One region of the Microbulbifer bruguierae genome, then DNA from elsewhere that is predicted to be linked to it. Evidence: predicted binding sites of a transcription regulator. Region 1 holds the regulator's gene; the other holds the start of a gene.
The links. Region 1 encodes FNR, which switches genes on or off when oxygen is low (the NO sensors DNR and NnrR bind a similar motif). Its sites were predicted from a motif close to TTGATNNNNATCAA; they were not measured.

Region 1 (15,481 bases):
CTTGCCATGGATACCGCAGCCGGCAGCGCCTCGTCCACACCGCTGGGAGCGCTGGCGAAAAACCTGTATCAGCTGCACGGCGGCGACCCGCTCAATCGCGCTCTGGACTTCTCCAGTATCCAGAACCTGTTCCGGCGCCCGGCGGGGGACTGAGCAGTACTGAAACCCCTGCACTTCCCGGTTCTAACCCGCCGGCGGTTGATCTGGATCAAGCGTCGGCGAACCGCCCCCGGGTACCTTTGCGCGATCCGTCCCACCCGAAGATGATCAGGATCCCAGGTTCCCGCCCATGGCCGAGAATTGCACCGATAGCACCTTATCCTCCCACGAAATTCAGCAGGACCGGCCGGCCTCCTCGCCTACTACATTGCCGCTTTCACCGGAACTTCTGGCGCGCTATGCCGGGCCCTGTCCACGCTATACCTCTTACCCCACCGCGGACCGCTTCGCGCCACTGGCTGTGGATGAAAGTAGCGGTGCTGTTGCCGGCGCAGAAAGACCCTGGGATGCACTGAACAGTGTGCGCTCTCTGTCCCTGTATGTGCATATCCCGTTCTGTCATTCCCTGTGTTATTTCTGTGCCTGTAACAAGGTTATTACTCACCAGTACGGCCTCGCCTCGAGCTATCTCGATCATCTGCTCAAAGAAGCCCAGTGGTACCGCGAGCGCGTCGCTCCGGTGCCGGTGACACAACTGCATCTGGGCGGTGGCACGCCCACCTTTCTGAATGACCGCGATCTGACCCGGTTGATGGTGGGGTTGGGGGACGTGTTCGAGTTGCGCAGTGGTGACGATGTGGAGTACAGCATCGAGGCCGATCCCCGGGTGCTGGAGCTGGAAACTCTGGATACCTTGCGCAACCTTGGGTTCAACCGCCTGAGTATGGGAATCCAGGATTTCAATCCTGATGTGCAGCGGGCAATCAACCGGATCTGTACCCCGCAGCAGGTGCGTACTCTCACCGAGGCCGCGCGCGAGCGCGGATTTGGCTCCATCTCTTACGATCTGATCCACGGGTTGCCGGGGCAGAGCGTGGCGAGCCTGGAGCGTACCATCGATACCGTGCTGGAGCTGGCGCCGGATCGCATTGCCCTGTACCACTACGCGCACCTGCCCCACCGCTTCAAGGCGCAGCGCCTGATCGATTCCGATCTGATGCCGCCGCCGTCAGAAAAAATTGCCATGCAGTTGGCCGCCAGCCGCCGTCTCACCGAGGCCGGCTACGTCTTTCTCGGCATGGATCACTTCGCGCGCCCCGATGACCCCATGGCCATCGCCGCAGCGGAGGGGCGTTTGGCGCGCAACTTCCAGGGCTACACCCTGATGCCGGCCGATGCGCTGGTGGGACTCGGGGCCTCGGCTATCAGCTATAGCGCCGATGGCTACTGGCAGAACCAGCACAACCAGAAGGAATACACCACAGCCATTGCCGCCCGCGGCCAGGCTATTTTCCGCGGCTGGCAATTGACGGACGACGACCGGCTGCGGCAGGGACTGATCATGGAATTGATGTGTCATCTGCGTATCGACAAGAGGGAGCTGGAGCGGAAAACCGGCGCGCCGTTTGCAGGTTATTTCCATCGGGAGCTAGCGCGATTGCAGCCCATGTTTGAGGATGGCCTGCTGGGACAGAGTGACCGCGACCTCTACGTCACCGAGCGTGGACGCTGGTTCCTGCGTAACGCCGCCGCTGCTTTTGACACTTACCTGCATGAGGCGCAAACTGACGCGCAATATTCGCGTGTGCTCTAGCCTCTGGAAAAGCCTCAGGAAAGGGATAAAATCCCGATCAAGGTGAGAATCTCTGAGCTTTGTTTCGGGAAAATGGACGTAATTATGGGAAAACTTTCCACTGCCGTCAGCTGTGGTAATTGCTCGGTCAAAAGGCTGTGCCTGCCTGTGGGCCTGAGTGAGGAAGATATCCAGCGTCTGGAGCATGTGACGCGCAAGAAAAAAATCCTCAAGACCGGCGAGCCACTATTTCGCGCCGGCGACCCCTTTTCCAATCTTTATGCCATTCGTTCCGGCAGTTTCAAGTCGGCGGTGATCGGTGCCGATGGCGACACCCAGGTGACTCACTTTGCGCTTCCAGGGGAGTTGTTGGGGCTGGATGCCTACAGCAGCGGCGCGCACCCCGGTTACGCTGAAGCGCTGGAAGAGAGCAGTGTTTGTGTGCTGCCGTTTACCCAGCTCGAAAGCCTTGCCCAGCAAGTGCCCGCCCTGCAGAAGCAGATCTACAGCATCTTTTCCGAAGAACTGAAACAGGAAAATGAGGCCCTGTTGCTATTGGGCAAGCGCTCTGCAGAAAGTCGCCTTGCGGCGCTGCTGATCAATATCTCAAGCCGCTATGCGCGGCGGGGTTATTCCGCCAGTGAATTTCTGCTGACCATGCCGCGTATGGATATTGCCAACTACCTGGGGTTGACTGCAGAAACCGTCAGCCGGCTGATTTCCCGTTTTCAAAAACAGGGCCTGATTCGTGTACGGGGCCGTGCAATCACCATTCTGGATTTGATCGCTCTCAGCGAGTTGGCGGGCACCCACTGCAGTTACGAAGGTAGCTGATTTCAATGGCGCCAGGCTGCGTGCCTTCGTCTGACACGCTTCGCCGGGTAACTGGCGAGTGCGGGTGCCGGGTCAACGAGGTTTTCGCAGAGCGTCTGGTATAGGCGCTTTACTCCATTATGAAAGTGTACGCTTTCCTTCTCGCGCAGTTCCACTTTATACACGGCTCTATTCTGGTATGGCTCAGGTGTCGAAGCTTGATATGGATCAAGCCGCAGTAACACGATGCTGCGGCCAGCGCCAAAAAAGAAGGTGTACTGGCGTCGCACGCCAGCTGGGGGAAGGGTGGGTAACCAAGTTAGAAGTAATAGTCCTGCAGATCGATTTTTTCCCAGTCGTATATGAGCTGTGAGCCATCCGCCGTCACCAGGCTCACCTTTTCCGCCACCAGGCACTCAGACCACTCCACCTTGTTCATATCCACCATTTCTGCGCCGCCCTGCACCTTTATCATGGAATCCTGCCATGCCTGGTGACAGTAGCGCGGTATCTCGCCCTGAATTACCAGCTTCTGGCCAATGTAGTGCCCGTAATTCAGTTGCGGCATACGGTTGAGGTGGTAATGCTCCTCTTCCCCCAGCAGGTAGAACTTGCCGTTTTCTTCCACCAGGGTGCCGATGGCGGTGAGGCTCTGCTGCGCCGGGTTGGCGGAGCAGGCGGAGAGGAAAAGCAGGGGGAGCAGTAAGCTCTTTCGTGAAGACATCATTGTTACTCTTTGGTTATTTGTTACCAAAATAGCAAGTGAGGATTGCAGAAGCATTTCAGTTTGGTTGCAGGAGAGCGGCGGCGTGCTGGGAACGCTGGAATGAACGTTCGCAAGGGAGACTTCCCCACTCTGTTGGCGTCGGCAGGGTGGGGTTGGAAGACTCAGCCAGAATACTTGGCCAGACAGTGCTGGCGGAAAACCTGGCTGAAAACTGAATCCGAAGGGGTTCAGGCTGCGTCGATTTTCTTTTCCTTGTGGCCATCTTTCAGGTGCAGGGCTACCTGTTTCTCCAGACCTTCCAGTGCGTAGGCCTGGCCGAAGCCTTTGACATAGCGTCCGGCGCTGGGCTTTAGCTCAAACAGGTGGAAGTCTTCCAGTCCTTTCAGGTGATCCATCACCGGTCCGAACTTCTCCCGCAGTTGTTCAATGCGCTCCTGCCAAAGAGGCGCCTCACGGCCGATCAGGCCCGCCTCAACATTGAACGTCACCCGCAAACGCGCAAACGCCTGCTTGGTATCCGCTTCATCTGCATTAAATATCACAGAAGCCTTACGGTTCGCTTTCAGGTTGGCCGCATGCTCGGAAAGATCGGAAATAAAGAGGTAAAAGTTGCCATCTGCGGCCAGAAATGGCGCGGTGCTCGCATGTGGATGCCCGCCAGCGGCCAGGCTCGCCAGGTTCAGCAGCTTGCGGCTGGCGATGAAATCGCGCACCTCGGCCACCAGGTCGGCACCGTCGTTGGTTTTGGGATTCTGGGTTTGAAGTTTGTTCTGTTCTGTCATGATCCAATTCCCCCGTTAGGAATTCTTAGCGCCGGCACCTGCCAGCTGCTGTTTCAATGCTTTAAATCGCTCGATCTGATCCGGAATTAGCTTGCGCTCTGCATCCCGGCCCAGAAATACCTTGAATACACAGTTACCGCTGGGCGCCAGGAAAACCATGGAGTGACTTTCGGCGCCGCGGTGGGGTTTGCTCACAAAAGCCACTTCAGTTAGGCCGTCAACCAGCAGGTGGCCGTGGAAAGGGTTTTTGTGGTGCATAAAGTTGTAGTACCCGTGGGCAATGCTGCCTTTGGGGAATTCCCCCTTGAACTCGAATACCGATCCCTCGTTCTGCACGATGGTGGTGACCTTGCCCCAGCTGGGTAGCTCTTCAATCAGCTGCCACACGGCGTCGCTGGCGGCGAGCGAGGCCATCTCGGATGGCAGGTTGGCAATGATTTCACGCACACTGGTGTCGAGTTGTTGCGCCATTTGTTCCAGGGTAAAACCGGATTCACTGGCCAGCAGTTCCTGTACTTTTTCCTGCATAAGCAATACCAAAAATTTTTTCCCGTTTATCACAGAAGTCGCCGAAGCAATGGTTACCACTGCTTCGGCGGTTACTTAAATTTTCAGATCAAAAACGGTAGCTCGCAGACAGTTTAATGTTGCGCCCGGGCATATACAGTTCCTGGAAGGCGACCCGGTATTCCTCGTCTGCCAGGTTGTCCAGGGCCAGGCCCAATTTCAGGCCGTTCAGGTTGCCAGTGGCGGGTTCCCAGGTCACGTAGGCATCGGCCAGGGTGTAGCTGTCGTACTCGCGGGTTTCTTCAGCCGGCAATTGATCCTGGGCGGAGACCACCGAGGTGCGCAGGCCGGTTTTCAGGTCGCGCTGCAGGAAGTAGTAGCCCAGGTCCAGTACGAATTTGTCGGCGGGGATACTGCTCAGGTAGCTGTCATCGGACAGGTCCTTGCCTTCCGTCTGGCCGTAGCTTGCGCCCACTTCCAGGTCGTTGACCAGGTAATTCGCGCTCAATTCGAAGCCTTTCAGTTCTGCTTCATCCACGTTCAGGTAGGTGGTGTTCATGGGGAAGCCGAACATAAAGTGCGGATTGATCACTACCTGCTCGATAAAGTTGTCGACCCTGTTGCGGAACACCGTGGCGCTGGCGGTGAGCTGGTCGCTATCGGTGGCGAGGCCGCTGAATGCGACGTCGGCACGCAGTTCGGCGTTTTGAGCTTCTTCCGCTTTCAGGTCCGGATTGGGAATAAAGGTGTTGGCGAGAAAACCCATACCCATAAAACTGAAGTCGCCGTAGGCATAGTGAGTGCCCTGGGTGTACATCTCTTCAACACCGGGTGCGCGGAAGGCCTTGGCGTAGCTGGCACTCAGGTTCAGCCATTCGGTGGCTTTTACCGACGCGGCGATGGCCGGGGAGACCGCGGTGTCTTCGCGGGTGGAGTCCACCAGTTGCTGGCTGTTGGCTTCAAAACGGTCGTAGCGTACGCCCGGGGTCAGGGTGAAGGCGTCGGCAAAGGTGAAGGCGGCCTGGGCGTAAAGGCCGAGTACGTCGGTGTCCGCGTTCAGGTTTTGTGGGCGATTGTCGCCATCGCGGACGGTGGTCACCTCATCTTGGTACCAGTCGAGGCCGTAGACCCACTGGGCGCCGAGGCCGTCGGTGGCATTGGTGATGGCAATCCCGGTAGTGGAGACTTCGGTGTTGTCGTTTTGGCCGGTCTCACCTTGAGTCGGGCGGAACTCTTCGAATTGGGTGTCGTTGCGGAAAATCGTGAGCCTGGAAGTGTGTTTGCCTTCCAGCGCTTGCACCCAGTAGTTGGCGGTCACGTTCTGGTCGGTGATGTCGCGCTCCACCAGTGGAGAGCTGGTGCCGACATTGGCGTTGGGGTTGGAGGGAACGCCTTCTTCCCGGTTGTTGTGGCGGAGAGAGAGATCGACGCGCTGATTGTCGCTGATGTTGAAGCCGCCACGGGCGAGCAGGGCGGTGTTTTCGCTGGCGCTGTTTTCCAGTTCTTCGCCGCCACCGATTTCCACATTGTCGTGATCGGAAACAGAGCCGTTTACCAGGTAATCAAACTCGCCGGACACGCCGTAAATCGCGGCGGTGGTTTCACTGGAGCTACCGTTGCTGCCAAGTTCCTGCTTCAGGTAGCCACCCACAGCGTCGCCGCTTTTCAGCAGGTCCGCGGCGCTCTTGGTGGACATGGCCACCACACCGCCGATGGCGCCGGAGCCCCACAGGCTGGAGGCGGGGCCTTTTTTTACTTCTACCTGTTTCAGCAGTTCCGGGTCCAGCTGGTAGGTGCCGCGGTGGCCAGAATTGAAATTCTGGCGGGCGCCGTCGATGGTTTGCAGTACGCGCACGCCGGAGAGACCGCGGATATTCGGTGCCTGGTTGGAGTAGCGGGGGCCGCCTTCAACCTGGATGTTGGGTTCGTATTTCAGCGCCTGGGCGATGGATTCCGGCTGCTGCTCTTCCAGCTGTGTCCGCTCCACAACCACGGTGGTGGCGTCCTTTTCTTTGGTGGCGGGATTTCGGTCCGCGGCGACAACCACTTCACCGAACTGGATCACCGGTTGTTCGCCGTTATCAGTCTGTGCCATCAGGTTGCTGGTACCCAGTACCAGTATTGCTGCTGCGAGCGGATGAAATTTCAGAGTCTTGAATTGGCCCATGACGGTGCCCCCTTTTTTTGATTCCCATGTGGTTATCCGTATTGCCGGCATTTTTTTGGCCGCTTGGTACGATTGCGCCGAATACTAGTGGTTGTTAATAGTTATGTAAATGCAAACTATTATCATTTGATATTGGTTCTGCAAGTTGCTAGTCTTCGCTCTGTTCACAAGTAACTGGGACGCCTGTGTCTGTTTCGGCTTGCGGAAATGAAATGGGCTTGAATCGGAACGGAAGCGGGATGGCGATTAGCGGTGCTGCGGCGCGGCACTGAGGCGGGTGTCTTGCCAGAAATTCAATAAATTAAAAATACGGGGAAAACTTCAGCGTGAACTTGCGCCTGACAGTGATGGTGATCTGCTCGCTCGCCTTGCACGGGTGGCTGCTGTGGGCTGCGCCGGCACCGGCAGTGACGGCACCTTCCGGGTCGGTAGCGCTGAAGTTGGGGCAGTTAAAACTTGCGGCGCAGCCGCCCGAAGTACAGCCCGAGACGGCCGTGCAAGCGACAGCGATAGAGCCTGTTAAACCAGAGCCCGTTAAAAAAATCGAGCCGTCAAAGCCCAAAAAGAAAACGCCGGAACAAGTACAACCGGTGGGGCAGGTGCCAGTACAACCGATTGTCCAACCCGTTGATCAGCCGGACGTCGCGCCACTGCCGGGAGCAGAAACGCCATCAGCGTCCGCGGCCGCGGTGAATACCCAGGTTGCTACTGCTCCGCAGAGTCGCCAGCAAAGTGTGGGGGATGAGCCGGTATTGGTGGAGCGCCCCGCATTCGCCCGTCCGCCCGCAGCGCCGGTGTACCCGGAACTGGCGCGACAGCGCCGGCAGCAGGGCACCGTGATCGTAGAGGTGCGGCTGGACCGCAATGGCGCTCAGGTGATTCGGCGGTTGTTGCAGTCCTCCGGGGTAGACAGTCTCGATGAGGCGGCGCTGCAGGCCGTGGAGTCCTGGCATTTTCTGCCCTACAAGGAAAACGGGCGCGCGCGCCTGTCTCGAGTGCGCCTGCCCATCCGGTTTTCGCTGTAACCGGTGGCGATAATTTATCGTGCGGCTACGACCGTACCCGACCATTGAGTGAAATATGTTCGAGCATCAAACCTGGTCAGAATTTTTCGCCCAGCTGGGGCCCATGGGCTGGCCACTGCTGGTTGTTTCTGCGGCGGCCCTGGCGCTGCTGGGAGAGCGCTTGTGGTTCTTGTTGATTACCGGCCATCGCGGTATCAGCGGTTCTTTCAAGCGGCTGCAGTGCACCGCTCAATCCGGTTTGGATCAGCTGGCACAGCAATGTGAAGGTGAGCGCGCGCTCGCCAGCCGCGCCACCGCACTGCTGCTGCAGCACCGCAATACAGAAAAAAAACAGCGCGAAGAGGTGGCGGCCGTCTGGCTTCAGGAGCAGCGCCGCCAGCTGCACAGCGGTCTGCGTCTGTTGATGGTCATTGGCATTATCAGCCCACTGCTGGGCTTGCTGGGTACGGTGCTGGGATTGATCGGCATGTTTGCCGGGCTCTCCGGCAGCCATGAGGCGGTGACCCCGGCGCTGTTGGCGGACGGCCTGGGAATGGCCATGAGCACCACCGCTGCGGGCCTGATTGTCGCGCTGCCGGCCATTGCCGGTGCGCACCTGCTGGCGATCTGGAGCGACCGCACCGTGGCAGATCTGGAGCACCTGTTTAACCGCGGCAGTCTCTGGCTGGAGGGGCTGGACCCCTGCGCCTGCAAACGGGTGCTGGCGGCGAGGGAAAAAGGGCGCAACCCGACATCAAATTGCGATCTGGCGGTACCCGCAGCGTGATCAATATCAACCCGCCCAACAGACGAGAATTTTCGCTGGCCAATCTGGCGCCGGATCTGACTCCGTTGCTGGATATCATTTTTATCGTGCTGGTATTCCTGCTGTTGACCGCGAATATGCGCCTGACTTCCCTGCCGATGGACCTGCCGGCCAGTGAGCACACAGCCGCGGCCATGCCGTCTGACCCGCTGACCGTTTCCCTGTCCAATCGCGGCCCCGACCTGTGGGGTATCGATGATCGTGGCTACAGTAATCAGGGTGAGTTTGAGCAGGCGCTGATGGCCGCACTGCTGGCCAATCCCCAACGCCCGGTGGCCCTGGCCAGTGATCGCAATGTGCCGGTGCAGCGGATGCTGGATCTGCTTGCACTGTTGCAGAAAGAGGGCGTAGACGTGGCGGAGATCGCATTGCAGCCGGACTCAGCGAATCAATAACCAAGTAACAAATTTTATTTGTGCATTTTTTGTTTTTCATTTTTGCGAACGTTATCGACGGGATTCGAACCATGAAAACCCTGGCTAAAAAATTGGCGGCAATGGCTTCCACTGCAGTTTTAGTACTGACGTTTGGTAATAGCTGGGCGGCTGCTCCCGAACGGGTAATCAGTGCCGGCCACTCCATTACTGAGCTGGTGTTGGCACTCGGTGGCGGTGACAGCCTGATCGCGGTGGACTCCTCCACCCGGTTGCCGGCGGATTTCCCAAAAGTGCCTGTGGTGGGGTATTACCGCCAGTTGCCGGTGGAGGGGTTGTTGGCGCAGAACCCACAATTGTTGGTGGGGGGGGATCATATGGGGCCGGCAAACACCCTGCAGTTGCTGAAGGATTCCGGCGTGGCGGTGCTGCAGTTGTCGGAGGCGGAAAATGGTGAGCAGTTGCTGGCCAACATCGACCGCCTTTCTGGTGTGCTGGGAAAGCCTGCGGCAGAACTGAGCAAGCTGGTCGTCGCACAACTGCGCGCGCTAAAGCGTGCCCGTGCAACGCTGTCGACGCCGCCGCGCATTCTGTTTGTGCGTGCCCAGCAGGGGCGTGGAGTAAAAGCGGCCGGCACCGGTACCAGCCCTGACAGCCTGATTCGCCTTGCCGGGGGCGTGAACGCGGTGGATTTTTCCGGCTATAAACAGTTGTCGGATGAGGCGTTGCTGCAGCTGCGCCCGGACTGGATTCTGTTTTCCAATGATCAGGCGGAACAGTTGCGTGGTGGTGCGGCGCTGCTGGAGTGGCAGCCGCTACTGAAGCTGACCCCGGCCGGCAAAAAACAGGCGTTTTACTCCGTAGATGGCTATGCCCTGTTGGGTGGCATCGGCCTTGCGAGCCTGAGTGAAGCGAAAAAACTGAACGAAAAATTTGCAGGTAAGTAAGCCGGGGAGTGGCAGCTTGCCACCTCTATTCGAATAGATCACCGAACATCCCGTATTTGAGGTATCCCTCCGTTGGAATTTCGCCTGACTGATAAAAGTCTGTTGCCGGCACTGGTGGCGCTGTTGTTGATTGGCAGCTGCCTGTCACTCGGTGTGGGTGCCATGAGCATCGGCTGGCGGGATGTACTCGCCGGGCTGATGCAGTGGGGCTGGCCGGGTTTTTTGAGTCTGGATGTGCCGGCGCAATATTCGCTGGTACTCGGTGAGATTCGTCTGCCGCGACTGCTGCTGGGGCTGATTGTGGGCGGTATCCTGGGGCTTTGCGGGGCGGTGATGCAGGGGTTGTTTCGCAACCCGCTGGCGGATCCGGGAATTATTGGTGTTTCTGCTGGTGCCGGGGTGGGTGCGGCATTTGTACTGGTATTTGCCAGCGGTGCGGCACTGACGACATTCGCTGGCGGCTTGTTCAGTAGTATCCACTGGCTGCTATTACCTGTCGCCGCCAGCCTTGGGGGAGCTTTGAGCACCTGGCTGGTCTATCGCCTGGGTGATCGCGGCAAATCGGTGGTGATGATGCTGCTGGCGGGTGTCGCGATCTATGCGCTGGCCGGTGCGGCAATTGGCCTGCTCAATTACGTGGCAGATGATCGCGCCTTAAGGGATATCACTCTTTGGCAGATGGGGACCCTTGGCGGTGCGACCTGGAGCTCTGTGGCCATGGCGGCATCCGTACTGGTGGTGGCTGGTGCATTGCTGTGGCGACGTGCGCCGGCACTGAATGCGCTGCTGCTGGGGGAGTCAGAAGCCCGCCACCTCGGGGTGGATGTGGCGCGCCTCAAACAATTGATGATTGTAGTCACCGCGATTGCCATGGGCGCGGCGGTATCGGTCTCGGGGATGATCGGCTTTATTGGCCTTGTGGTGCCGCACACCATTCGCCTGTTGCGCGGGCCGGATCACCGTTTCCTGTTGCCCTATAGTGTGCTGGCCGGTGGTCTGTTGCTGGTAGTGGCGGATACGGTTGCGCGTACTCTGGTGGCGCCGGCGGAAATGCCGGTAGGTATTCTGACGGCACTGTTGGGAGCCCCTTTCTTTATTTACCTGCTGTGGCAGCAGCGCCGGCAGATTTTTTGAGGGGTGCCCGTGCTGATTCAGATCGACAATCTCGGAATTTCCTACCCCCGCGCCAGTGATCCGCTGCTGAAAAACATATCCCTGGGCTTCAGGTGTGGTGAAGTCACCGCGCTGCTCGGGCCCAATGGCTGCGGCAAAACCTCGCTGCTGCGTGCCATCAGTGGCGAATTGAATTACAGCGGAAGCATTCAACTATTCGGGCGGCCGCAGCAGGACTGGTACCGCACTCCACAGGAGCACCGAGCGTTGGCGCGCCGCTACGGCTTGCTGCCGCAGAATTCAAGCCTGAATTTTGCCTTCACCTGCGCCGAAGTCGTGCAGCTGGGGCTGGCCCCCGGCAGCTTATCGCGGTCGGAGCAGGAGGAGCGGGGCGGGTACTTTATGCAGCGGGCCGATGTCTGGCAGCTGCGGGACCGACTGTTTCCCAGTCTTTCTGGCGGGGAAAAACAGCGTGTGCAGCTGGCGCGAGTGCTGTCCCAGCTCAGCCTTGCTGACCCGGGAGATGAGCGCATATTGCTGCTGGACGAACCCACCTCGGCACTGGACCTCAAGCACCAGCACCAGGTGCTGTCCTTGGCGCGGGAGGTTGCCGACGAAAATACGGCAGTGGTGGCAGTTCTGCACGACCTCAACCTCGCCGCCCGCTACGCCGACCGCATGGTGATGCTCTCCAGTGGTAGCGTCCTGGCCGATGGCGCTCCGGACGAACTGCTGCAGCCGGATCTGGTGGAGCAGGTCTACGGCTACCGCGGACAGCTGGTGGAAGTTTCAGGCCACCGCGTACTGCTATAGCGGTACGTCACTAACTGTTGATACTTGCGTCAGCTGGTACTTTCGTTCCGGATGATTCTCCCGATCCTGGTAACTTGAGCAGAGTTGGGCGCTGGATTGAATTTGTTTCACGTGCACCCTTTGCACCGCGGCCAGCGGCTTGGTGTACAATGCGCCGCTTTCTGGGGCGGGCCGGTCACAAATGGGTCGGGATTTGCCCTTGTCGAGATTATGCTTGCGCGATCTGCGCCTTATCATCCGAGGGAACACCATGTTTGATAAATCCGTCACTCTTGCTTCATATGATCCCGATGTGTGGTCTGCCATTCAGGACGAAGACCGCCGCCAGGAAGAACACATCGAGCTGATTGCCTCGGAAAACTACACCAGCCCGCAGGTCATGGAAGCCCAGGGTACCAGCCTGACCAACAAGTACGCCGAAGGTTACCCGGGCAAGCGCTACTACGGTGGTTGTGAGTATGTCGACAAGGTAGAAGCCTTGGCCATCGAGCGCGCCAAAGAGCTGTTCGGCGCCGACTACGCCAACGTCCAGCCGCACTCCGGCTCCCAGGCCAACGCCGCGGTTTATCAGGCGCTGTGTGCCCCGGGCGACACCGTACTCGGTATGAGTCTGGCCCACGGTGGCCACCTTACCCACGGTGCCAAGGTTAACTTCTCCGGCAAAATGTACAACGCCGTACAGTACGGTCTGAACGCCGACACCGGCGAAGTGGACTACGAAGAAGTAGAGCGCCTGGCCCTGGAGCACAAGCCGAAAATGATCGTGGCCGGGTTCTCTGCCTACAGCCGTATCATGGACTGGGCCAAGTTCCGCACCATCGCCGACAAGGTTGGTGCTTACCTGATGGTCGATATGGCCCACGTTGCCGGTCTGGTAGCCGCAGGTGTTTACCCGTCTCCGGTACCCCACGCGGACGTGGTGACCTCCACCACCCACAAAACCCTGCGCGGTCCCCGCGGCGGCATCATCATTGCCAAGGCCAACGAAGAGATCGAGAAGAAACTGAACAGCGCGGTATTCCCGGGCGGCCAAGGTGGCCCGCTGATGCACGTGATCGCGGCCAAGGCAGTTTCCTTCAAGGAAGCCATGAGCCCTGAATACAAGGCGTACCAGAAGAAGGTAGTGGAAAACGCTCGCGCCATGGCGGCCACCTTCCTGGATCGCGGCATCAACATCGTTTCCGGCGGCACCGACGACCACCTGATGCTGGTGGATCTGATCGGCAAGGAGTACACAGGTAAGGATGCGGACGAAGCCCTGGGCAACGCCAACATCACCGTGAACAAGAACGCGGTTCCCAACGACCCGCGCTCCCCCTTCATCACCAGCGGCCTGCGTGTCGGTACCCCGGCGATCACCACCCGTGGCTTCGGTGTGGAAGAGACCAAGCAGCTCACCAACTGGATCTGCGACATCCTCGATGCGCTGGAGAAAGGCAACGCCGATGCGACCATCGCCGAAGTGAAGGTCAAGGTGCTGGAAATTTGTGCGAAGTTCCCCGTATACAAGGGATAACGGGCAAACCATACCTGGGTTGAGCCCGGGTACATTGCGCAAAAAACGGCCCCGGTAAGGGGCCGTTTTTATTTGTGAGCCTAAAACGCCTGCGGGCCTCAGATTCTGCCAAATGCGGTTTATTCCCCACGCTGTGGTAAAATCTCGCCCACTTTTTTACAGGGCCTCCTCCCCATGCACTGTCCCTTCTGCAGCGCAGACGAAACCAAAGTTGTCGATTCCCGCCTGGTAGCCGATGGCGACCAGGTGCGCCGTCGTCGCGAATGTCTGCAGTGCCACGAGCGTTTCACCACCTTTGAAACCGCCGAATTGCTGCTGCCCCGTGTGGTCAAGCAGAACGGCCAGCGCGAACCCTTCAACGAAGACAAGCTCCGCGCCGGTATCCAGCGCGCGGTGGAGAAACGCCCGGTCAGCACCGAGCGCGTGGAAGCGGCTGTGGCCCAGATCAAACACGCCCTGCAGGCCACCGGCGAACGGGAACTGCCCGCCATGCGCATCGGCGAACTGGTGATGGAACAGTTGCGGGAGCTGGATCAGGTCGCCTACGTGCGTTTTGCCTCGGTCTACCGCCGTTTTGAGGACGTCAGCGACTTCAGCGACGAGATCGAACGCCTCAATACCCGCGGCAAAGCCACCGCCGAACCCGGAGACGTGTCGTGAGCCCGAGGGAACTGATGGCCCGCGCCATCCAGCTGGCAGAGCGCGGTCTCTATACCACCATGCCCAACCCCCGGGTTGGCTGCGTGATCGCCGACAGCGCGGGCAATATCCTCGCTGAGGGCTGGCACAAGTGCGCCGGCGAAGGGCACGCCGAAGTCGAAGCCCTTAAAGCGGCTGGAGGCAGTGCAAAAGGCAATATCGCCTACGTCACACTGGAACCCTGCAGTCACAGCGGCAAGACCGGTCCTTGTGCCGATGCGCTGATTGCTGCCGGCGTGGCCAAGGTCGTATATGGCATGGAAGACCCCAACCCCAGTGTTGGTGGCCAGGGGTTACAAAAACTGCGCGATGCGGGCATTGAAGTGGAAGGCCCTCTGCTGGAAGAATCCTGCCGCGCCCTGAATCCGGGTTTTATCAAGCGCATGACCCTGGGACTGCCGCTGGTGCGCAGCAAGTCCGCGATGAGTATCGACGGCCGTACCGCCATGGCCAGTGGGGAATCCAAGTGGGTCACCGGCCCCGCCGCCCGCGCCGATGTGCAGAACCTGCGCGCGCGCAGCTGCGCGATCATTACCGGCGTGGACACCGTGCGCCACGACAACCCGAACATGAATGTGCGCCCGGAAGAGATGGCGCTGGAGCCGGCGCTGGCTGCCGCAGCGGCAGAAAAGCAGCCTCTGCGGGTGATCGTCGACAGCAAACTGCGCACGCCGGCGAAAGCCTTTATATTGCAGGGCGACGCCCCCACATTGGTGGTCACCACGGAAGCGGCGGACAGCGAGCGCCGTGTGCGGCTGGAAAAGACCGGTGCCGAAGTACTGGTCTTGGCGGCGGACAAAGAAGGCCGAGTGCACCTGGGGGAACTGCTGAAAGAGCTCGCCCGTCGCGAGTGCAACGAAGTGTTGGTCGAGAGTGGTGCGACCCTCTCCGGTGCCTTTATGTACCAGGGCCACGTGGACGAGATCATCGTCTATGTGGCGCCCAAGATTCTCGGCTCCAGCGCCAGACCGCTGTTTGAGCTGCCGATTGAGCGCATGGGTTCCATGCTGCCCATCACCATTACCGATATGCGTGCAGTCGGCCACGACTGGCGTATTACTGCCACCACGGACATAGAGCGTTAGAGGCACATCGAATTGTTCACCGGAATCGTTGAAGCGGTTGGCGAAATATCCGCGTTACAGCCAAAAGGTGGCGACCTGCGCCTGCGGGTGAAAACCGGCAAGCTGGATTTGTCCGACGTGAAACTGGGTGACAGTATTGCCACCAACGGCGTCTGCCTCACCGTGGTCGAACTGCCTGGTGACGGTTACTGGGCGGACGTTTCGGCCGAGACGCTCGCGGTCGCTACCCTGAAAGACTGGAAACTCGGCGATAAGGTGAATCTGGAAAAGGCCCTCACGCCCCAGACCCGCCTTGGCGGCCATATGGTCAGTGGCCACGTGGATGGTATTGGCGAAGTGGTATGGCGTAAAACCACCGCCCGCGCCGAACAGTTCC
Region 2 (15,481 bases), 1.8 Mb from region 1:
ATAAGCGATCCCGAGCACCAGGGCAATACTCAGGCGATGATTGTCCACCCGCGACAGGATGGCGAGTGCAATGGGCAACATCATCAAGGTGGTTGCGGTGTTGGATATCCACATGCTTAGCAGGCCCGCAGCCAGCATAAAACCCAGTACCAGCCGTCGCCCGCTCGATACTCCCACCAGTTTGAGCATGTACAGGGCCAGGCGTTCGTGGGCACCACTTTTTTCCAGTGCCTTGGAGAGGATAAAGGCCCCCATCAGCAACAGGATTACATGACTGCCCAGGGAGGAAGCCACCAGTTTGTGGTCGCCGACCCCAAACAGCGGCAGAAGAACAAAAGGAACAATCGAAGTCGCCGGTATCGGCAGCGCTTCGCTGATCCACCAGATGACAGTCAGCAGCGTAATAGCCGCAGTCACGGCCGGCAGATAGGGCATGCCCGTGGCCGCCAGCAAAAAATAAAAGGCAATCGCCAATAGCGGCCCGAGGACTACAAATAAATACTTTGACATGGTTGTTATTATTCCGGTTCTGCTGACAACCCACAGACGTAACATCGACGCTCAGGCGGGGAGAAAAGTAATTGCCCGGAGGATCCACGAACGAGCATCCCGGCAACGCCACCCATAAACGGAGACAGCGGATCGCGCGGCAACCATGGTGGCAGAATCTGACCGAAGGTCAATAATGAGCCAATTTCGCGTACACTGGGCCTCTTCACTCACCCCAGCAACTCGGAACCTAGCTGTTGAAAACATTTCTGGCCATAGTTCTGCTCGCTATCCTCGTGTGGGTACTTCCCTTGCTCTGGCAGCGCTGGCGTCGACGCTATTTACGTTCACGAAAATTGACGGCACAACAGCAGGCAATCCTGAGTGAGAGACTCGCGCTATTCCCCTACTTGCCCGCAAAACGGCAACAGGAGCTGCAAGAGAACATCAGTCTGTTTCTGCGCGATAAGGAATTTGTCGGCTGCAATGGCCTGGGTATCACCGAAGAAATCCGAGTAGTGATCGCTGCGCACGCCTGCCTGTTACTGCTACAGCGGGAAAACAACTGCTACCCGAATCTGCACACGGTACTGGTATACCCGGATGCCTATTTGGCGGAAGAAACTCACTATCAAGGCCAGGTGCAATCCACTCATCTCAGCGCCCGCGCCGGCGAATCGCACTATCGGGGGCCGGTGGTTATTTCCTGGGAAGACCTGCAGCGGGGACTCGCACAGCCGCAACTGGGCCACAATGTGGCCATTCACGAATTCGCGCACAAGCTGGATGAAGAAGACGGCTATGTGGACGGGCGCCCACCGTTTGAGACGAGCAGTGAGGGAAAAACCTGGGCACCGGTGATGCGCGAAGCATTTGCCAAATTGCGGCAGAGGCTTCACGCCGAGTACAGCGACACCGCCAAACCCGACGCAGTCCCATCCGATGCTGACCAATCCGATACCGACCAATCAATGGGGCAAGACAAGTCGCAACTCTGGGTGCTGGACAGTTACGGGGCGCAGTCCCCGGCAGAGTTTTTCGCCGTCGCCACTGAGGCTTTTTTTATTGTCCCAGGGAGGATGGAAGCCGCTCACCCGGAACTGTATCGGGAGATGCAAAACTATTTCCGAACAGATCCTGCCGCATTGCTGCGTGGAAGTCGTCCGGGCGGTTGATATCGCAGTTGATTGCCGGGTCTGATAATTCCACATCCTGCACGGCATCGGCATAGATCCGCAGAACCTTTTCCACGCCAGTGCTGCGCAGGCGCGAGAGTGCGGAAAGGAAGCGCCGGCCGATAGCAATGGGGTAACCCCGGGTGCCCGCGCATACCGGCACGCAGATGCGATCCTCTTCCGACGACTGCAGTACCTTCACCAGGGATTCCGGCTCGACAAAGGGCATATCCCCGAGGCAAACCAGTACCGCTTTGGGGTTGGCCCCCTGTCGCTGCAATTGCTCTACGGAAGAGGCGAGGCTGGTGCCTATCCCCACCGGCCACACCGGTGCGTGCAGAACCTGAACCGGCATCCTGGCCAGTTCACTGGAAATCACCGGGTCGCGCGCTCGGAGCACGACCTGAACCTGGGTATCCTGGAGAGTGGAAGCGGCTGCCATTGCGGCCTGCACGGTGCGCAACAACATGGGCTCACCGTGAATACTGGCAAGGCGTTTGTCGCTGCCAAATCGATGGGAGTAACCGGCGGCCAAAACCACGATTGAATATTCCATTACGTTTTCTCCCATCTGTTTTAATTAGTTCTAATTCTTATAGACAGTCAATAATCCTTCTTCCACTGCAGTTCCACACTTCCGGCACTGCTTTCATTGCTATCCGACGATTTAATATCCAGACGTAGATTTTTGCGCAATTCGATCTGCATTTCCGCCTGCCATGGATTCAGGGGGTCGGTACTGCGTTGCAATTCGAGATAGATACGACTGGTGATGTATTTCCCCAGGCTAAGGGAGTATTGATCACCGTCATCGGTTGCTTCGGATTCGAAATCCAGGGTATCCAGCCCCACCAGGTCACGGGTGCTGGCCAGGGGATCGAAACCAGTGCTGCCGGTCTGCAGGGTCCTCACCACGCTGACCAGGCGCACCGCCTGCAACGGCGAGATATCTGTGAGGGATTTCCCGAACAGCAGCTGGGCAAAAATCTCATCCTGGGCGGCGGCGGGGCTGGAGCTGAACTCGATTTTCGGATTGTCCGTAGTGCCGGAGATTTCCGCAGTGATTTCACCTTCGGTATAGGTGTGTACGCCCTTTATATAGATCGCCGCCACGTTATTCTGGAACTGTACCTGCCCTTCCTGTAACTCGAACTTTTTCCCCAGCAGGTCAAATTTACCCCGCACGATGGTCACCGTCCCGGAAGCGCTGGGATTCGCTGCAGTGCCACTAATTCCGATTTCCCCCTTCAGCTCGGAATCCAGCCCCAGGCCTCTCACATAGGACTGTTGATCCAGCACCACCTGCAGATTGAGACGGACATTTTCCAGTATTGAGGGCCCACGAGCCTGCTCACCCCCGTCAACCTCCACTTCGATGACGTCAATTTCCGGCACACTGCTGCCGATAAAATGTTCCACCTGGACAGCCAGCGGCCGCAGGTTTAGCGTTCCTGCAAACAGCGCATCCTCGGTGTTCCCGGTCAGGTGCAAATCGCCACTAAAGGCCCCTTTGGCGCCTGGCATATTCAGCAAATGCGCCTTGCGCGCCGACAGGGTGAAATCCAGCGCGGGAGGCTGAGAAGGTTGCGACGGGTTGAAGGTGACCGCCCCTGTCAGGTCTACGCGCCCGCGCTCACTGTCTCTGGCGCTCGCCTCCTCGATTCGCCAGATATCCGGGGTCAGATCGGCAACGAAAACAACATTGCGCAAACGGGTATTGCTCGGTCGATGTTCGTAATAACCGTCCCGCAGGTTGACCTTCCCGCGGGCATTGGGTGCCGCACTCGTGCCCTTTGCCACCAGGTTGAAATCCAGTTCACCGCGCATGGTGTGAATTTCCGGGTCAAAGAAAGCACTGAGGGCCGCGAGGTCGGCTTTACCCGTGGCTTGCAGATCCACCGGCAGCGGTGGTGATTCCCCCTCCGGTTTTTCCCGGAACAGCTGTTCCAGTATCGGCGCGATGGCCAGACGGGCCTCGGCGTCGGCAGCCTTGCGACTGCCGTGGCTCGCATCCAGCGACATCAACAGATCACCGGCTCTGGTTTGCCATTCAAGCAGTAATGTCAGGGGCGACTGCACCAGTGCGTCGTCACGCAGTGTCGGCGCGCGTCCGCTCACTTTCAGCTCGCCAGCCAGTTCGGGCTCTCGCGGCGCACCGCGGGCAGTGGCCCAGAGTGACAGTTCACCGCTGTCACTGATATCCGCACTGAGCCACTCTTCAAAATCCGCCAGAACCGCGCTGGCCCGTAATTCGAGATCCAGCGCCTGTTCGCTCAGACTGCCATCGGCGATCAGCTGATTGCGCGCCGCCCACAACAATCTCACCCCGGACAACTCTATCTGCGCCTTGCGGTAACTCACATCACCCTGCACCTGCCAGGGCTCCCCAAGGTACTCTCCCAACCCGAGCACATTGGCACTTGCCTGTGGCGCCTGGAATGGGCCGGAAAACTGCGCGTCGATACTGACTTCGCCAAGTAGAGAGGGAGGCAGTGACACACCGGCAAGTTTGGCCATTGCCACGGGAATATTGCGCGCCGCCAGGGTGCCATTAGCCTGCCGGGCCCTGGGTTCCACCACCCCATTCAGCTCCAGCCACGCATTGCCACGCCGGCGCGCGGCTTCGGCATCTTGCGCTAGGGCATCAGTGCCGACAATACGCGGGGCAGATTGCTGCAGCGGGTAGTCTTCTGCCGGTTCCACCAGTTCGTCCGGCACCAGCGAATGCTCCGGCACGGCCTCGGCAGTATCCGCAGCACCTCCAGTGAAAAGATCCAGCCGCAAGCCGTCAAAGGTCAGCGTTTCCAGATTGCCCGCCGCGCCGCCGCGCAGTCGGTAGCGGTATTCGCGGTAGCGGCCATCGGACGACAGGCGCGCGGACATCTTCGGGTTGTCCCAGGGACCGGTCACCGAAACCACCGCATCCATATCAACCCGGGTACCAGGGTCTAGCGGAATTCCGAACTGTTCTGCCGGCTGTAGACCCCGCGCTGCCAGATCCAGCTGAAATTGCAGCGCCTTGCCCTGAATGTCGATCTCACCGCTACCGCCAACCCTTACCCCCTCGCCTTCCAGCAGCAGATCCCTGATCGCCATCCGTTTCAGGTCTCCAGCAGCACGCCCCTGCAGCCGCGCTTGCTGCTCCTGGTATTGCAGCGCACTTGCCAGCTCCAGTGCCAATTGCGGATTATCCCAGGGGCCAATGGCAGTCACTTTCAGTCGCTCTATCGTGCCGTCCAGCTCCGGCGGGATTACCACATCACGGGTCTGTTCCAGACCGGCGACAAGCCTGCGAATTTCCTTCACGGTCAACTTCTCGATCAGGCCCGAGAGGTCGATAGATTTCTCACCGATATCCACCTTGCCACGCACCCCCAACTGCGCCTTGGCCAGGGTCAGCCGCCCAGTGCGAATACGGATTTCATCGTCTACCGTTTCCACTTCGCCAACGAGATGGAGAGGCTGTTTTTGATAGGTGGATTTCAATTCGATATTGCCATCGGCACTGGGCAGCTTAAGCGGCCCCTTTATGTCCAGATCTGCCGACAACCAGCCCCCTTGCAAGTAATCCTGCCATGGCTGGGAAATCGCCAGCGGCAGCCGATTGAGCTGAACCTGTAACGCCAGTGACTCGCCATCAATGGTGCCGTGCACCTGGTGGCTGGTTTCATCCACCAGCAATTCAAGATCATCTGTCGCTACTGACCAGGGTGACAGTGCAATGTCCCCGCGACCTCGCAAGCCGAAGCGGTGGCGAACCAGCGGCAGGGAAAATCGTTCAATAACAACCTGTATACGATTGTCCCCGGCAATCTTCAGCAATATCTTGCCACCGGCATCAAGCGCTTCGCCGGCAGGCAATTGCAAGGCGCGGGTGAGAAAGCCACCTGGCTGCTCACTCGCCGCCAGAGTCAGTATGTAATTTTCTGCATCCTGCATACTGCCATTGAGCTGGAGGTGCATCTGCTTGCCAGCAATTTCCGCTATATCCAGATGCAATGCGGACTCCTTTCCCGGCCAGTGGTAACTACCGTGGCCGTTGACCGTCAACGCGGGAAAGTCCTGTAACTTGTGATCTATCAGGGTCAGTTTTTCGACCGATAGCTTTTCCAGCCAGATTGCCGGAAGCTTCAGTGCCATCCCCGTGTCTGCGCTCTCCTCTATCTCCTCAGCATTCACATGCGCCTGCAGATACTCCCCGAGCGCCGTATTGTCGAACAACAATGACTGCGCACTAAGCTCCGGCATATGAATCTGGTTGTGCCAGAGTTTTTGCAGATCCAGTTGCAGGGTCAGCTTGCGCGCATCCAACAACGGCTTGTCCTGGTATTGCACCTGCAGCCATTCGAAATACCAGTGCCCCAGCTCGGCACTGCGCAGGCCTTCGGCGTTGATGGAGATGTCCGGTAAAAAATATCGGGCGGCGGCAAGCCCAGCGCGGGTCACCGCTTCGCGCCCGCTATCGGAGCCAATCAGAAAAATCGCCATCAGCAGTGGCATTAACAGGGTGCAAACCAAGACGGTGAAGCGCGGTACTTGCAGCCGGCGACGCCGAAAGGCGTCAGCGCGCCGCGACGGCTCATCATCGGGAGTTGGCGGGTTGGGCGTATCGTGGATGTCGCGCATATCAGAATGCCTGCCCCAGGCTGACATAGATCTGGTAGCTGCTGTCATCCACATCGTCGCGACGATCCAGCGGGAAAGCGATATCGAAACGCAGCGGCGCAAAGGAGGTCATGTAACGCACGCCGAAACCCGCACCCCAGTACAGGTCGTCAAACTGGGGCCGGGGATTCTCGTAGGCGTTGCCGCCATCCACAAACAGAACACCACCCCAGGTCTCGGTAAAGCGAAAACGACCCTCCAGGGAAATTTCACTCAGGCCGCGCCCACCGATGGGATCGGACAAGGTCGGAGGTTCCCCTGCCACGTCAGAGGGGATCAAACGCCGCGGACCCAGGGCCTGATAACTGTAACCGCGCACCGAACCACCACCGCCGGCGTAAAAGCGCTCATCGGCGGGAATATCCAGATTAGCGATACCACTGATCACGCCGGCCTTTATCCGCAGCGCCAGTGTGGGGTCGAATCGGATATCTTCCCCGGTGAGATAACCGGTCATCACCAGGGTATTTTTGACGAAACTGGGGCTATTACCCTTTAGGTCCAGGTACGGTCTGACTTCCAGCGCTACGGTAGCGCCGCGATGGGCGTCCAGCAGATTATCCGTGGTATCGATTTTCATCCCCAGGGGAAAGGACAGCAGATTGTAGTTCTCGCTCTCCTCACCCTCTTCCTGCACCCGGCTGAATTTCAGTTCACTACCCACACTGAAGGTGCGGTGTTTGGTATGACGCCGGGAGATAGTGCCGCCAATCGTCACCGATTCTGCATCGTAGGCATCCCGCTCTTCGTTGGACGATTCAGCCTTCGCCGAGAAGTCCTGATCATCGCGAAAGAAGCGCGGTACGATCAGCTCCCCCTTGATGGACTGCTTGACCTCATTAACCCGGGTTTCCACTTCAATTTTTTCGCCGCGCCCGAGAATATTGCGATGCTCCCATCCCGCGGAAACACCGGCGCCCTCGTCAGACGTATACCCGACCCCCAGGCGCACAGTCTTGTGCTTGCGCTCGATGACATCGAAGGTGATGTCCACGGTACCCTCGTAAGGCTCGGACACGCTGGCGTTGACACCGGCAATCAGGTTTGTCCGCAGTAGGCGCAGTTTTGCCGCATCCACTTTTTTACTGTTGAAACAATCCCCGGATTTGAGCTGCACGCGCTTGCGCAGATATTCCTCGTTGACGGTGGACAGCCCGGCAACATGGACCTGGCCGACATGGACCTGTGGGCTTTCTTTCACCCGGTACCTCAGCCTGGCCGCCTGCTCACTGTGAATGACCGTAGCCTTGTAGCTCACATCCACATTCAGCAGACAAGCGTTAGCGGCGAGGTATTCCTCGATTTTCTTGACCCCCTGGGTGACCTTCTCCGCTTCGAGTGGATCCCCTACCTGCAGGCCCACCCCGGGAAACCCCGGAGCCAACTGCGGTGGCATACGCACTTCCAGGGATTTGATTCGGTACAGTGGACCTGGCACCACGCGATAGAGAATTTCACCATCCGTCACCGTCTGACGCACGCGGCCATCGTAATAGCCGCGGGAACGCAGCAGTTTTTCCAGGGTCCCGCGCTCATAGCGGGCCACATCAAGGGCGTCTTCATAGGATTTGAGTACGCTGCTGGACTTGCGCTGCTCGTTTAGCGCTTCCCGCAACCACTCCTGCAGCTCACTGTCTTCCGCAACACGGACTTTGAATTTGGGCAGGCTATCGAAGAATGGCAGCGCATTCCCCGCCGGCGGCAACAATAGAAAAACGGCCAGCAGCACCAACGCCACGCGAGAAAAAAATGCCGTGCTGGGAGCGAAACAGGAATTGCGCAAGACTAAAAATCCGTTTGCCAATCATTATTCATCACCCGGCGTCCCGACAGATCACATAGCGCCTGTCCGGCAGCCGGGTCAATACTGCGACGCCGGGGATGGGGGAAAGTTGCCCGATACCGGGCGGCTGTGCAGGGTATTTAACCCTTCTTTACACCGCTGGCCAAAAGTGCTCAGCGGGCTGGTAACGAAGGCGTGTCTCTGCGCTCGATCAACGGATTGCAATTCTTGATGATCACCTGACCTTCGAGCAGGTTGCCCTTGGAGTATTCGCTGAAGATGCACTCGTTAGTTTTCGGGTTGTAGTTTTCAACCCACAGGTTGTCATCTTTCCAGGTCGAACCCAGGTGTCGGTGCCCCTCCGGCACGGAGATACGCATCACGCCGCCAAAGCGTTTAACGAAGACCTGTTCAAAATGAAAATAGTAGGCAAGCCAGCCGGCCAGAAAAATGATCGCGCCAAGAATGGCACCTTTGCCCAGACTGCCAAGGCGGCTCCCCGCAAACAGCGACAGCACGACCAGCGCGATGACAGCGGCCCAATAAAGGTAAGTAATCATATTTATCTTCCGTGAATTATTGGTTTACGGACACTGATTGTCAGCTTTCAACAGGGTAGCGCAGATTGCCTGGCGCGGTATAGCGCCTTGTTCAGCCGGGGAATGTGGTTCAGCCAGAGCAAGGCACCGGAAATTCACAAGCGGCCTTGACCTGGATCAAAACCGGCGCGCGGGGAATAAATACACTGGAGGCCGTTAGATAAGATGAGTAACCAGCACTGGAGACTACCATGGACGCCATGATCGACCTTTTCAGCAGTTTTTCCGGCCTGCTGAGCCTGGGCATTATTGCTTTCGTGTGCCTGATGGGCGCCTACTTTACCCGCATGGCTCTGCACAAAATGAATGAGGAACTGGCACAGAAACCCCGATAAAACGGTTTATAAAGTTCCCGCTCGTCGAGACACTATGCGTTACAGCATGCGTTACAGCATGCGTTACAGCATGCGTTACAGCCCGGCAACCTCTGGTTGCCGGGCCTTCATTGACTGTCACTTGCCGTCATTAAGTAGACGCGCCGTTAGTCCCCGGCCAGTTCCGGCAGCCCCTCAAACAATTTCAGCGCTTCCGGGTTGGCAAGAGCCTCCTGGTTTTTCACCGGTTTGCCGTGTACCACATTGCGCACCGCGAGTTCGACAATTTTGCCACTAATGGTACGGGGGATATCTGCCACCTGGATCACTTTGGCCGGCACATGGCGCGGTGTGGTGTTGGCACGAATGGTGGTGCGGATTTTCTGGGTTAAATCGTCGTCCAGGGTCAGTCCTTCGCGCAATACGACAAACAGCACCACCCGTACATCGTCGCGCCACTCCTGACCGATACAGATGCTATCCAGCACCTCCGCCACCTTTTCCACCTGACGATAGATTTCCGCGGTCCCGATACGTACCCCGCCCGGGTTCAGCACCGCATCGGAGCGGCCATAAATGATCACCCCGCCGTGTTCGGTGATTTCTGCATAGTCGCCATGGGCCCAGACTCCAGGCCAGCTGTCGAAATAGGCTCCACGATACTTGCTACCATCGGCGTCGTTCCAGAAGCCGACGGGCATACAGGGAAACGAGCTGGCACATACCAGTTCACCTTTTTCCTCCTGCACCGACTTGCCCTCTTCGCTCCACACCTCTACCGCCATGCCGAGACCGCGGCACTGTAGCTCTCCCGGGTACACCGGCAGCGTGGGGTTCCCCAGCGCAAAGCAGGAAATAATGTCAGTACCACCGGAAATGGAAGACAGGCAGACATCGGATTTGATATCCCGGTAGACGTAGCGGAATCCTTCGTGGGCCAGAGGCGAGCCGGTGGAAAGCACCGCCCGCAACTCCGCCAGTTGGTGGCTTTCCCGGGGCTTGCAGCCGGCCTTTTCCAGTGCCGCGATATATTTGGCACTGGTACCAAACACACTGATGCTTTCTTCGTCGACCATATCCCACAGACTCTGGGCCGCCGGGTAAAACGGCGAGCCATCGTAGAGCACGAGGGTGGCGCCACAGGCGAGGCCACTGATCAGCCAGTTCCACATCATCCAGCCGCACGTGGTGAAATAGAACAGGGTGTCATCTCGGGAAATATCCGTATGCAGCCGGTGCTCCTTGATATGCTGCAGCAGAGTACCGCCGGCACCGTGGACTATGCACTTGGGCACACCGGTGGTGCCAGAGGAATACATGATATAGAGCGGGTGATTGAATTCACTCTGCACAAAGGTCAGCGGCTGCTGTGGTGCTGCGTCAACGAAGGCATTCAGAACACAGGCGCGATCGAGCCCGACGATATCCGCGGCAGTCTGCTCAGCGCTGCGAGCAACTGGCACCACTACCAGCTTCTGGATAGAGTCGATCTGGTCCACGATCTGGCGCAGACGAGGCAGTGAGTCGATGGTCTTGCCGTTGTAGAAATACCCTTCGCAGGCAAACAGCACCTTTGGCTCAACCTGGCCAAAGCGATCGAGCACACCATTGATACCAAAGTCCGGAGAGCACGATGTCCAGATGGCGCCGAGGCTGGTAGCCGCAAGCATAGCCACGGCAGTATCGATGATATTGGGCATAAACCCCGCAATCCGGTCGCCCTTGCCAACCCCCTCTGCCGCCAGCGCCGCGGCGAGGCGCTCTACCTCGATAAACAGTTTCCCATAGGTCAACTGCCGGCGGCTGCCGTTTTCCAGCCGCTCCACCAAGGCCACCTTGTCGTCCCGATAGCGCAGCAGGTTTTCCGCGAAATTCAGCCGCGCTTCCGGGAACCACTCGGCACCAGGCATCTCATCCCGGCCGAGCACCCGCTCGCCACGCTGACTGGCAATCACCTCACCAAAGTCCCACAGCTGGGTCCAGAACGCCTCGCGCTGATCTACCGACCACTGATACAGCGCCTGGTAATCCGACAGTGACAGCTGATGACGCTCATTCACCAGACGTCGAAACTGATTCATTTGCGTGGCGGCAATGACCGCGGCGGTCGGCTGCCAAAGGGGTTGTACGGGATTACTCATCTTGAAAGACTCTCATTTCCTGCCTACTCATCCTGCCTGGCACCGGAGGACCGTATCGGCACCTGCTCTATTTATTCGTTTCAGGGGCTATCTGCCATGTCCTCTGAATGGTTGACCATTATTCGCGGTCTCGCTACGCAAACAATCATGCCTTGGTCTAACTGTTAAAACTAATTTAAACTATTTAATATTTTATAAATTTTACTTAACAATCTTTCTATGCAGGACTGTCGACGTTGAGTGCCACCATCAAACAACTGCGAGCCTTTGCGGCCGTGGCCCGGACTCGCAGTCTGGCGGAGGCCAGCGCACAGCTGCACGTTTCGCAGCCGGCCATTTCCATCGCCATCCGCAGCCTGGAGGAATCCCTCGGGGGAGACCTGTTCAGCCGCGACGGCCGCCAGCTCGTGCTGACACCGGAGGGCGAACAGTTTGTAGCGCGCGCGCAGCAGTTGCTGCACAACTGGGACAACACCTTGAACGCTGCCCGGCAGCGCTTTCAGCTGCAGCACGGGCAGCTGTCCCTGGCTGCGGTGCCAGCGTTCACCCTCAACCAGCTACCGGACCTGTTGAAACGGTTCCACCAAAAGCACCCCGGCATCAATATCGTGCTTGAGGATATCGTCATGGAGCGTGTGGTCAGCGCCGTTCAGGAGGGCCGTGTGGAATTGGGTATCAGTTTTCGCCCGGACGACCTCGGTAATCTGGCTTTCACCCCCATCGCCGACGACCGCTTTATCGCAGTAATGTCGCCAGATCATGCCCTGAATGGCAGCGGCAACCTCACCTGGCGGGAGCTGGCGGCAGAGCCCTTTATCGCGATGAATCGCGGATCGGCAGTACGTCGCTGGACCGACGCCGCATTTGCACAGTGTGCGCAGAAAAAAGAAAGGAGAATAGCTCCACGTTTTTTGTGTGAAGCGAACCAGCTCAGCACTATCGGTCGACTGGTCCAGTCCGGGTTAGGCGTGAGTGCGGTACCCAGCCTGTGTATGTCGCAGATGCAATCCTATGGACTGAGTTGTCGACCGCTGTCTGAGCCGGAAGTGGTCCATCAGGTGGGTATTCTGACAAAAGCGAGCGCCGCCCTGTCAGCACCGGCCAGGGCGTTTATTGCCCTGGCTACCACATGAGTCTGCGCCGAACAAAATCATGGACACAAGGTGTACGCTGCACAACCGCCGGCAACAGGAACAGAAAAACCGGCCACTGGCCGGTTTTAAAATCAATGGTGGATCCCCCTTACTGGGCGGTGGCGCGCAGCATCCAGGCGGTTTTCTCGTGAACACGCATACGGTCGGAAACCAGCGCTGCCGTCGATTCATCGTCGCCTTCCTGGGCGGCCTTTAGCACTTCGCGACAGGTTTTCACCACCTGCTCGTGCCCATGGGTGAGAATCCGCACCATGTCCTCCGCGGCGGGCACGTCTTCCGTTTCACTGATAGAACTCAATGCCGCAAACGCCTTGTACGTTCCCGGTGCAACCACATCCAGGGTACGTATGCGCTCGGCAATTTCATCCACTGCCGTCGCCAATTCGGTGTAGTGCTCTTCGAACATCAAGTGCAATTCACGGAACAGGCGGCCCGTCACGTTCCAGTGGAAATTGTGGGTTTGCAGATACAGTGTATAAGTGTCTGCGAGCAGTCGCTTCAACCCCTCCGCAATTTGCTCGCGATCTTTTGCACCAATACCGATATCAATATTGCTCATTAGCAACCTCATTTTTCTGGCTCGGGTTCATTCCTTTTCCTCGGGCGACGATGCCTGCTTCATTACACATACCAGTTTCTTGCCAATCCTATTGCCAATCGGCTGTAGAAACCGTGCAGCTTCAGAACAAAAAATCGCAGGCTTATTTTGTCACACCTGATGCCTACAGATAGTGCCACCTATACAGGTGGCATCAACTGATCTACATCAAGTCAGAATAGATACTAGGGTCTCAGGTGGCTTTTCAAACCCCTGCGCCCATTGATCATCCAAATACCGCCGATAGCCTTAGCCAATCACCAGCCGCACTGGCGGTCCTTGTTCTGCTCCTGCAGGTAATCCATCAACGGCTGGAAGTAGTCCACGATGGCCGAGGCATCCAGCTCTCGCTGCCCGGTCAGGGCTTCCATCGCATCCGGCCAGGGCTTGCTGGCGCCCATAGCGAGCATATCCCGCAGCTTCTTGCCCGCAGCTTCGTTTTTGAAAATCGAACAGCGGTGCAGTGGTCCGGTTTCGCCGGCCGCTTCACACAGTGCACGATGGAACTGGAACTGCTGGATACGCGCCAGGAAGTAGCGGGCATAGGGGGTGTTGCCGGGAATATGGTATTTCGCACCCGGGTCAAAATTCGCCTCGGAGCGTGCAACCGGTGCCTGTATGCCCTGATATTCTTCCCGCAATTTCCACCACGCCTTGTTGTAGTCTCCCGGCGGCACTTCACCGTTGAATACCTGCCAGCGCCACTTGTCCACCAGCAGCCCGAACGGCAGAAACGCGATCTTGTCCAGGGCCTGCTGCATCAGGTAACCCAGGTCTTTGTCCTCACCGGGGATCTCATCCATCAACCCGATTTGTTTCAGGTACTTGGGGGTAATGGAAAGTGCGATGGTGTCACCCACCGCTTCGTGGAAGCCATCGTTTGCGCCGTTCTTGTAGAGGAATGGTTGCTTATTGTAGATACGCTGATAAAAGTTGTGCCCCAGCTCGTGATGCACAGTAATCAGATCTTCACCGGTTTTATTAATGCACATTTTGATGCGGATATCGTCCTTGTCATCCAGGTCCCAGGCACTGGCGTGACACACCACATCGCGATCGCGAGGTTGAACGAACTGCGAACGTTCCCAGAAGGTTTCCGGCAAAGGCTTAAAGCCGAGGGAGGTGAAAAACTTCTCTCCCGTCTTGACCATATCCTTCTCACTCATGCCGGAATCCACCACCAGCTGGGTAAGATCGTAAGGTGCCTCCATATCGTCGTCTTTGACGATATCGTAAATATTGCCCCACTCCTGGGCCCACATATTGCCCAATAGATGTGCAGGGATTTTTCCAGTGGCAGCCACCACCTCATCACCGTAATGGTCATTCAACCTGGCGCGCACATGGCAGTGAAGCGCTTCATAAAGTGGTTTGACCTTATTCCACTGCGCATCCATATCTGCAGCAAAAGCATCTGCCGGCATATCGTACTTCGAACGCCACATCACACTGAGATTGTCGTAACCCAACGCTTTGGCGCCGGCATTGCCGATTTCCACCTGGCGCTGGTAGAGAGGCTTCATCGGCGGCGCCACTTTGCGCCAACCAACCCACAGTTCTTTGAGAAGTTTGGGGTCGCGGCTGTTTGCCATCATTTGCCCCATTTCCGTCAGCGTGTAGCACTTGCCCTCGTCCGCTTCAGCTGCGCCACCGGTTTTTTTGTCGGGGCAGTATTTGCCCGCGCCGTACATGCCCTGCATTTTGGAGCCAATCTGCGCCAGTTCGGCGGTCAACTCCGGGTCATTGGGTGCGGGGAAGACGAGTCCCTGCTTGAGCATGGTGAGCATGCGGCGGGTTTCAGGGTCCAGTTCGACATCGTCAAACTTCGCCGCTTGCTGGGCCAGCTCCACCGCAAGCGAAGTGAAGCGCTCTGACGCCAGGGATTCCACAAACTGGGAATCCATATTGATGTAGGTCTGCGCCAACCAGCTCGCATGGTTTGCTTCCAGAGACATTTCTTCCAAACGCTGCTGAGCATCTTCAAGAAATGCCTTGGCATCATCCGCAACTGCGGCGCCGGTCACCGGAGCGTCTTCCGCGATTCCACCGGCCGCCGCGGTATCGGTGGCGGTATCGGCAGATTGCGCCTCTGGCGCCGCCACCTCCGCTTGCCCCGGTTTCGGCTTGTCTGTTGCGCGGTCGCACCCGGCGGCAGCCAAAGCGGCGACAGCAATAACCAACGCGAGCTTTTTCATCGGCATCCTCTGCTTGATTTATTAATTTTCTGATTTTGATGGGGCCCGAAATGGGAGGCGAAAATATTCCTGTTGTCGCCGTTTATAGCACATGGTTGCCAATCAGCGAGACGGCACCACAAGCTGGCGCCAAACATAGGCACAGAATTCCATGAGAAGGGACTTATTTGGAGAAAAATTTCGAAAATGGCACAGAAGAATCCATCGCACAGCAGCAATGTACACAAAAAATCATGAAGCTTTCGAAAAGGTAGTACGGAGGGAGAAGAATTGGAGGTAGCCCAACCAGCACATCCCCGGCACATGATGTCACTGCTACCGTTGCTCCCTTCCGGGCCTGGCGGGGTTCACAGCTGATCATTGCGAGG

Region 2: PVT68_RS04230 (DUF3149 domain-containing protein) is a predicted target of FNR. The motif match lies at 8,819-8,832, and genes of this name have one in related genera.

Annotation. Positions count from the first base shown of each region.
Region 1 covers NZ_CP118605.1:3,643,331-3,658,811, forward strand. The annotation lists gene mmsB (3-hydroxyisobutyrate dehydrogenase) at 1-153, shown strand, start outside; gene hemN (oxygen-independent coproporphyrinogen III oxidase) at 290-1,753, shown strand; gene fnr (fumarate/nitrate reduction transcriptional regulator Fnr) at 1,838-2,566, shown strand; gene PVT68_RS15100 (hypothetical protein) at 2,865-3,269, opposite strand; gene PVT68_RS15105 (pyridoxamine 5'-phosphate oxidase family protein) at 3,500-4,054, opposite strand; gene hutX (heme utilization cystosolic carrier protein HutX) at 4,070-4,582, opposite strand; gene PVT68_RS15115 (TonB-dependent hemoglobin/transferrin/lactoferrin family receptor) at 4,671-6,728, opposite strand; gene PVT68_RS15120 (energy transducer TonB) at 7,055-7,753, shown strand; gene PVT68_RS15125 (MotA/TolQ/ExbB proton channel family protein) at 7,809-8,519, shown strand; gene PVT68_RS15130 (ExbD/TolR family protein) at 8,516-8,953, shown strand; gene PVT68_RS15135 (heme/hemin ABC transporter substrate-binding protein) at 9,025-9,879, shown strand; gene PVT68_RS15140 (FecCD family ABC transporter permease) at 9,952-11,013, shown strand; gene PVT68_RS15145 (heme ABC transporter ATP-binding protein) at 11,023-11,805, shown strand; gene glyA (serine hydroxymethyltransferase) at 12,056-13,321, shown strand; gene nrdR (transcriptional regulator NrdR) at 13,496-13,981, shown strand; gene ribD (bifunctional diaminohydroxyphosphoribosylaminopyrimidine deaminase/5-amino-6-(5-phosphoribosylamino)uracil reductase RibD) at 13,996-15,105, shown strand; gene PVT68_RS15165 (riboflavin synthase) at 15,118-15,481, shown strand, end outside.
Region 2 covers NZ_CP118605.1:971,960-987,440, forward strand. The annotation lists gene PVT68_RS04200 (SLC13 family permease) at 1-510, opposite strand, end outside; gene PVT68_RS04205 (M90 family metallopeptidase) at 747-1,664, shown strand; gene PVT68_RS04210 (nucleotidyltransferase family protein) at 1,552-2,220, opposite strand; gene PVT68_RS04215 (translocation/assembly module TamB domain-containing protein) at 2,268-6,290, opposite strand; gene PVT68_RS04220 (autotransporter assembly complex protein TamA) at 6,292-8,112, opposite strand; gene PVT68_RS04225 (hypothetical protein) at 8,286-8,672, opposite strand; gene PVT68_RS04230 (DUF3149 domain-containing protein) at 8,903-9,046, shown strand; gene PVT68_RS04235 (acetoacetate--CoA ligase) at 9,193-11,166, opposite strand; gene PVT68_RS04240 (LysR family transcriptional regulator) at 11,403-12,299, shown strand; gene PVT68_RS04245 (Dps family protein) at 12,409-12,879, opposite strand; gene PVT68_RS04250 (M2 family metallopeptidase) at 13,176-15,113, opposite strand; RNA gene ffs (signal recognition particle sRNA small type) at 15,394-15,481, opposite strand, start outside.